Regions from separate parts of the Metabacillus sp. SLBN-84 genome, predicted to be linked through region 2. Evidence: riboswitches for the same ligand, from Rfam matches in the RefSeq annotation. Region 2 holds a riboswitch; the other holds the start of a gene.

Region 1 (4,215 bases), 500 kb from region 2:
GAGCTTGGGTTTTTAGTTTCTCTTTCAAAAAGGAGAAAGCGCTCCTCTCCGAATCAAAAAATATGTCAATTATTGCTCAGGAAATGATTGCCCCGCTGCATGTAAAGTATGCACGAATTCTCCTCTGACTGCGTCTGCAAATAAGCGTGCATATCTCCGCACGACTCACAGACAGGAAAATGGTACAATATTGGAATAAACCTTATTAATGGAGTGTCCGCAATGGAGCAATTGATAAAAGAAAAGCTGGCCGTTTTGCCGGATCAGCCGGGCTGCTATTTAATGAAGGACCGTTTCGGCACCGTTATATATGTCGGAAAAGCAAAAGTGCTGAAGAATCGTGTCCGTTCTTATTTTACAGGCTCACATGACGGGAAAACGCAGCGCCTTGTGAGTGAAATCAGAGATTTTGAATACATTGTAACCTCTTCAAATATAGAAGCGCTTATCTTAGAGCTGAACCTGATAAAAAAGCATGATCCAAAATACAATATCATGCTGAAGGATGACAAAATTTATCCGTTTATCAAAATCACCGGTGAAAGACATCCGCGGCTGATCGTTACCCGGAATGTTAAGAAGGATAAAGGAAAATACTTCGGGCCATACCCGAACGTACAGGCAGCAAGGGAAACGAAGAAGCTGCTTGACCGTCTCTATCCTTTAAGAAAATGCTCCACACTCCCTGATCGAGTATGCCTTTACTACCATATGGGACAATGCCTTGCACCCTGCGTCTACAATGTGACGCAGGAACAGAACAGGCAGATGGTGGACGAAATGACGCGCTTTCTTAAAGGCGGATTTAAGCAGATTAAAGAGGAACTCTCAAAGAAAATGCTGGCTGCATCAGAGAATCTTGATTTTGAACGTGCAAAAGAATACCGGGACCAGATCGCCCACATCGACGCCACGATGGAAAAGCAAAAGATGACGATGAATGATTTTGTTGACCGTGATGTGTTCGGCTATTCGTTCGACAAGGGGTGGATGTGCGTTCAAGTGTTTTTTGTAAGGCAGGGCAAGCTGATTGAAAGGGATATAGCCATGTTCCCGCTTTATCAGGAACCTGAGGAAGAATTCTTGACCTTCCTCGGCCAGTTTTACTCAAAGAGCAATCATATTCTGCCGAAAGAAATTCTGCTTCCGGACAGCGTTGACGGGGAAATGGCTGCTGAGCTTCTACAGGTTACGGCGACACAGCCTCAGCGGGGGAAGAAAAAGGATCTCGTTCTGCTGGCACATGAAAATGCAAAAATTGCCCTCAAGGAAAAATTCTCGCTGATCGAGCGCGATGAAGAACGAACGATAAAAGCGATTGACCAGCTGGGTGAAAAAATGGGCATTTATACGCCTGCAAGAATTGAAGCCTTTGATAATTCAAACATTCAGGGAACAGATCCGGTATCGGCCATGATTGTTTTCATTGACGGGAAGCCTGCCAAAAAGGAATACAGAAAGTATAAAATTAAAACTGTTAAAGGCCCTGATGATTATGAATCGATGCGGGAAGTTGTCCGCAGACGCTATACGCGCGTCCTGAAAGAAGAACTTCCGCTTCCTGATTTAATTATTATTGACGGGGGGAAAGGCCACCTTGCAGCAGCTCAGGATGTGCTTGAAAATGAGCTTGGCTTGACCATACCTGTAGCAGGCCTTGTAAAGGACGACAAACATCGAACATCCAACCTCATGGTCGGCAGTCCGCCTGAAATTGTGGAACTTGAACGAAACAGCCAGGAGTTTTATCTCCTCCAGCGCATTCAGGATGAGGTTCACAGGTTTGCGATTACTTTCCACAGGCAAACTCGGGGAAAGACCGCCTTTCAATCCATTCTGGATGACATACCTGGCGTTGGAGAAAAACGCAGGAAGGTCCTGCTGAAACATTTCGGGTCTGTGAAAAAAATGAAAGAGGCAAGTGTAGATGACATTATCGCTGCAGGCATGCCTTCAAATACTGCAGAATTAATTTATGAGAAACTGCAGGAAAAAGAAGAAGCATAAAATGTTCTTGCTTTAAGCAGTAAGGTTTGCTAAAATTTTAACTAATTTCATAAATCAGATCGTTTAGTTCGTTAAATGACGGTAGAGGTGCGGACTTCAAGAGTAGCGCGTCAGAGGAAAATGGATTCCTTTGAAGACGCGTGAAAGGGGAGCGCCGCCGAAGCAAAGAAAGAGCCATTTCTTCTCTTTGCTGGTTTTGCGTTTAAGAGACGCAGGATTGTCAAGAAAATGATGTTTTTCTTGGAGCGCTATCTCATTGTATGAATGAAGTTCCATTATTCGTTTATGCAAGCAATGAGATAGAGAATCTCATTGCTTTTTTGCGTTTTCCGGGATTCTCCCTTTTACTTGCTGACGATCAAATTAGACTTTAAATAAGACTTGAAAGGCGAGAGGCGATATGGGTTTAATTGTACAAAAATTCGGAGGCACATCTGTTGGTTCTCCTGAGAAGATCATGAATGCTGCAAACCGTGCAGCTGAAGAAAGACAAAAGGGGAACAGCGTAGTTGTCGTTGTATCGGCAATGGGGAAAACAACCGATCACTTAGTATCACTTTCCGCTGAAATCACTCAAAAGCCGAGCAAGCGCGAAATGGACATGCTTCTTTCTACAGGCGAGCAAGTGACCATTTCTCTTCTGACAATGGCTTTGCAGGCGAAAGGCTATGACGCAGTTTCCTACACAGGCTGGCAGGCCGGGATCAGCACAGAGCACGTCCACGGAAATGCGAGAATTTCCGGAATCGATACAGAGAAAATGGAAAAACGGCTTTCTGAAGGGAAAATCGTCGTTGTTGCCGGATTTCAGGGCTTTGCAGACGGCAGCGAGATTACGACTCTTGGACGCGGTGGCTCTGATACAACCGCAGTTGCATTAGCGGCAGCGCTGAAAGCGGACAAATGCGATATTTATACAGACGTGACGGGTGTATTCACAACCGATCCGCGTTTTGTAAAAGGTGCAAGAAAGCTTGAAGGAATTTCCTATGATGAAATGCTTGAGCTCGCCAACCTTGGAGCGGGTGTCCTGCATCCGCGTGCAGTTGAATTTGCAAAAAATTACGGAGTACCGCTTGAAGTCAGATCCAGCACAGAAGCCGAACGGGGCACGCTTATTGAGGAGGAAACAGATATGGAACAGAATTTGATTGTAAGAGGCATTGCATTTGAAGATCAGGTGTCAAAAGTGACGGTTTGCGGGCTGCAGAACGGATTGTTGGCTCTTTCCACCATTTTCAAAACACTCGCAAGCCACGGAATAAATGTGGATATTATTATTCAAAGTACATCAGACGCACAGATTGCTTCTCTTTCATTCTCCGTAAAAACAGGTGAGGTCGAAGAGACCGTGCACGTTCTTGAAACATATAAAGAGGAGCTCGGATTTGAACGGATCGAATTTGAAAACGGGCTGTCCAAAGTGTCGATCGTGGGGTCCGGAATGGTCTCAAACCCGGGTGTTGCCGCGGAAATGTTCCATGTTCTTGCAAAGGAAGAGATTGAAGTGAAAATGGTCAGCACGTCAGAAATAAAAGTTTCAACGGTAGTCGGCCATGCGGATATGGTGAAAGCGGTAGAAGCGCTTCACGACGCATTTGAATTATCAGAGCAGCCGGCAGGCGTACTTAACGCCAACTGACGGCTTTGATGAAAATGAAAAAAGGACGGGTATCATGAGTACCCGTCCTTTATTCGTTTTCAAACTCCATGTCTTTGTAGTCCCATTTCACAGTAAAGTGAACTTTGTCCGCGCGTTTTTTAACATGCTCATAGGTTTCGGTGATCTGCTTGTTCATGCGCTGCACCTGCTGGGCAATAAAACCTGCTTCAAGCTGGAACGACGGTTCTTTCATCGTTTTAAATCTTGTCTGGATCAGTTCGCTCTGCAGCTGAAATTCCATTTCGTCTTTTTTCTTATGTACAAGTGAAAGGTTTCCAAAGCCTGCGAGCGAAAAGAAAGCAATCAGCTCGTCGATGGAATCTGCCGGATATTTCCGCGCAAGGCTTTTGCCTGCCCAGTACATCATGGAAGCGGACTCGCTCCCCAGAATGTCAGGAATAAGCACTTCTCTAAGGAGTTCATATGCAAACGCAGGCACCTGCATATCTCTGAGCTGTGCCGTGTCAATTTGTTCTTTCGTTTTTTTCACATTCTTCCCCTCTTTCTGATTTTATTATATATCAAGATGCGGCATGAGGCACATG
Region 2 (4,215 bases):
CATACCAGTTAAGTTTCTCAACCCCAAGAAGCTCTGCTTTTCTTTTTAAATACTTTACTAGAGACTGTTTGTTTTCAGAAATGACCTTCCACATGACATCGAGCGTCTCCCGCTTCATTCGGTTGATTTCAAGCGGCTCGCTGAGCACATCGTTCCAGCCCCGCTTTTCGTACACATTCAGCCTGAAGCCTGCAAGATGGTTCAGCGTCTGGGCAAATAAATCAGCTTTGCCCCCCCATGCTTTTTCCCACTCTTCAAATACAGCCTTGCGGACTTCACGATCTGCACTTGAGAATTTATTGGCCGCCTGACCAACTGAAAGTTCCTTGACTTCTCCATCTTCGCTGAATGGAATTTTCACCGTTGAGACGAGTGTGTCATAAAACTGTCCCCACGCATGATATCCGTCAACTGATAGAGCATTAATCAGCGTTTCCTGCTCCATCGGCAGTTTATTCTTCGCTTTGTTTCTGCGTTCAGTGAGCACATAGCTGAGGTCAGCCAGACTTTCCGTCTGAATAAGCTCTTCCCAGACTCCATCCTCCACTTTTACCAGCTTTTGATCAAGGCTTGCGAGTGCATTCTGAAAGTGAGAGCTGAGCTGCGTTACTTTTCCTCTCAGCACAGCTGCGTATTTGTCCTCTGTATCCTGAGACTGCAGGCAGCCGACAAATGCACCTGCCTGTCTAATTCTTTTAGCAATTCCCTGGAATGAGTCAAGGATTTGATTAAGGTAAACGTAATCCTCTTTTGAGCTTGGCACATCCAGCCGATCTGCCTCGTCCTTAAATAATGGAACATCCTTTTCAAGCTCTTCTAAGTGACGCTTAAAACTTTCAGACTTGCTGCCTCCTTCAAAAAATACATCCAAATCCCATGTTTCTGCATATGTAGCGGCTTTCATAAATTTCCCCCTCAATAAGTATTTCGCTTCACTAAATAAACTGACAGGTCTATTATATAACATTCGTTTGAATTTTTGTATAATTCTTACTCTTTTTGAAATCAAAAAAAAACAACCCGCAGGCTGTTCTTAGTTACTTCACCGATTTATCTGATTTCACGTCATCGTCATCCATTAAGCCTTTTGTTGCATTTTTAAATTCTCTCAGTGTTTTGCCTGCAGCTTTGCCCAGCTCCGGAAGCTTTTTCGGTCCGAATAGCAGAAGTGCCACAAACACTATTAACATGATTTCGCCGAATCCCAAGTTCATCATGTACCCTTCTTCCATGTATTATTTCATAAAAAAGAAAACGTTATCTTTGTAAATTATAGTAGATTTTCCCTCATAATGCAAAGTGAAGTTTTTCACGGCACGCATTTGTAACTATTGGAAATACACGATTTTTGTTGACATTTGCTATATGTTCCTGCTAAATTAGCTCTATCAAAATAACATAAAAAAAATCCTCACGTCATCTCAGTGAGGTAGAGGTTGCGCGATAGGAAGAGTAGCATGCATGAAGCCGGTGGGGCTGATGAGAGCATGTTGAAAGGCCTTCGCGCCGAAGTGTAAAACAGCCACACTGTTATACGCTGGGACGGCATCGAACAGGTGCCGGACTGCCGCAGATTGCTCTGCGGAGTGCTATCAGGAGATGATGGTGAGTTTTTGCGTATTTGGCGCACGGACTTTTCCGTGCGTCTTTTTGTTTGTTTCGATTAAAAATGACACAGACTTAAGGTATGTGTTCTCTAGGAGGTTTCATGGTTTGAAACAGAAAAAATGGGGTTTTTGGCTGTTAACAGCCTTCGTTGTAGGAAATATGGTCGGCTCAGGTATATTCATGCTGCCGAGCACACTTGCACAGACAGCAAGTCCACTGGGTGTAACAAGCGCCTGGCTTGTGACTGGATTCGGCGTCCTGATGATCGCATTGGTTTTTGGCAATCTTTCCATCCGCAGACCGGACCTGACCGCAGGTCCTCAAAGTTATGCCAAAGCGCTTTTTGATTCGCCCAAGAAAGGAAACGTAGCAGGCTTCAGCATGGTTTGGGGATACTGGGTCGCAAACTGGATCAGCAATGTTGCCATTATCACAAGCTTTGCCGGATATTTGTCCTCTTTTTTCCCAATTATGTCTGACAAATCGGTTCTCTTTACGATCGGCTCACAGGACGTTCAGCTTGGAAGAGCAATAACGTTTGCCGTCTGCACAATTCTGCTTTGGGGGACTCATACAATTCTTGTCACAAACATGACAGGTGCAGGGAAGCTTAATTTTGTCGCCACAGCTTCTAAGGTGATCGGGTTTATGCTGTTTATTATTGCGGGATTATTCGCACTTGAATCTGCCGCGTTCGGCGAATTCTATTTCCCGGTTGAAACAGACAGCGGCAATACACTGGGACTGACCAGTCAAATTCAGTTTGCTGCCATCTCAACTTTGTGGGCGTTTGTCGGCATCGAATCTGCCGTCATTTTATCAGGACGCGCATCCTCACAAAGAGATGTGAAAAGAGCTACAATTACCGGTTTAATCATTGCGGTTTTCATCTATATGGTTATCACTCTTATTACGATGTCTGTTCTTCCGCATGATCAGCTGCAGGCGTCCGACAAGCCATTCGTCGATGTTCTTTCCGTTATTTTGGGAGATGCAGGAGCGAATGCGATGGCTCTGCTCGCCGTTGTTTCACTTTTCGGTTCCACAATCGGCTGGATTCTGCTTTCATCGGAAGTGCCGTATCAGGCTGCAAAATCAGGGATCTTCCCGGCATTCTTTGCAAAGACCAATAAAAAAGGCAGTCCTAAAAATGCCCTGCTGATTACAAATCTGATGTCGCAGATTTTCATTTTCTCAACGATTTCAGGAACCATCAGCGAAGCTTATACGTTCCTGACAACGTCAGCTACACTTGCTTATCTTTTCCCGTACCTTGTATCCTCCATCTTCTTCCTGAAGCTGATTGCTAAAGGAGAAACGTATGATCTGGTAAAGGGTTCACGTGTAAGAGACGGGATCATCGCGTCCATAGCCTGTATCTATTCTGTCTGGGTTATTGTTACAGGAACAGCGGATCTCAAAACGTTTGCTTTAGGCGTTGGCCTTTTCCTTGCAGGTTTTGTCATCTATCCATTCCTTAAAAAATATATGAAAAAAGAAGAATCTGCTTCTGCTTAACCAAAAGGGCTGCACCCATTAGTGCAGCCCTTTTAAATTACTGCCGGAGCAAACATCTGACTTGCACAATACTCGATGATTTCTCTCCTTCTTATGATTCCGATAAAGATTCCTTTGTCATCTGTCACAGGCACAAAATTCTGTTCCATGGCCCTGGAAATGATATGCTCCATTTCAGCCTGAATGGAAATGGGCTCGTTTTTGCGGTGAAAAGAAATTTCCGTCAGCCTGATCTTTTCTGTGTTGTGAAAATTCAGGTTTGGGGTGTTTTTCAGCTTCCAGAGCAGATCTCCCTCTGTCAGCGTCGTGACATATTTGCCTTCATGATCAAGCAGCGGAACCGCCGAATATCGGTGGTATTCCATCTTTTCAAGCGCCTGCCGCATCGTCGACTGGATAGGCAAATAGACAACATCCTTTTTAGGGATCAGGAAAAAAGCAATATTCATTTCTTAAAAGTCCTCTCTATATTTTTCCATCTGAAACGATATGAATATCAATGTTTTCTGTTTTTCGCATAATGGTATTTACAATAGACCCTTTTCGGATTTCTTCCCATCGTGTTCTTGCTGACTGTCCAAGCAGAATCTGTGTCACATGGTATTTATTTGCTGCCTCAATAATAATCTCAGCGGGCTTCCGGTTTCTCTCATGCTCAAGCAAAAAGACGGCATTAAATTGAGAGGAGAGCAGCTGCCACCGTTCTATTTTTTCTCTCATCTCCTGAGTAAATGATTCTTTCGGATATTTTACAGCATGCAGAACATACAGCTGTGCACGGAGGCGGTTCGCCATCCTCCAGCCTCTTCTGATCAGTTTTTCGGCAGTAGGGCCGTACCCGACGCAAACAAGTATTTTTTCATGCACACCAATGGGTCCGTATGAAAGATTTCCGCTGATCTGCTCCATTTTTTCATCTACATCATCCGCCACTTCTCTAAGAGCGAGCTCCCTTAAAGCGGATAAATTCGGAACGGTAAAGAAATGGGAGAGGCTTTGTTCGATTTTATCTGAGCCGTAAATTTTCCCTTCTGTCATTCTTTTTCTGAGCGTTTCAGGCGTCACATCAATCAGCTGGATTTCGCTTGC

Evidence for each region. A riboswitch is a leader RNA that binds a small molecule or an ion and turns the genes downstream of it on or off. The one in region 2 is predicted to bind lysine.
Region 1: it holds a riboswitch for lysine, as region 2 does, so the genes downstream of both, RKD52_RS06140 (aspartate kinase) here and RKD52_RS03630 (amino acid permease) in region 2, are expected to answer to the same signal.

The regions. Positions count from the first base shown of each region.
Region 1 is NZ_JBRJIP010000001.1:1,250,434-1,254,648, forward strand. Features, by position in the region: gene uvrC (excinuclease ABC subunit UvrC) at 223-2,007, shown strand; lysine riboswitch at 2,082-2,266, shown strand; gene RKD52_RS06140 (aspartate kinase) at 2,408-3,649, shown strand; gene RKD52_RS06145 (YslB family protein) at 3,699-4,115, opposite strand.
Region 2 is NZ_JBRJIP010000001.1:750,763-754,977, reverse strand. Features, by position in the region: gene RKD52_RS03640 (M3 family oligoendopeptidase) at 1-904, opposite strand, end outside; gene RKD52_RS03635 (twin-arginine translocase TatA/TatE family subunit) at 1,038-1,214, opposite strand; lysine riboswitch at 1,423-1,600, shown strand; gene RKD52_RS03630 (amino acid permease) at 1,714-3,126, shown strand; gene RKD52_RS03625 (CBS domain-containing protein) at 3,159-3,575, opposite strand; gene kdpDN (KdpD-like non-kinase potassium sensor) at 3,592-4,215, opposite strand, start outside.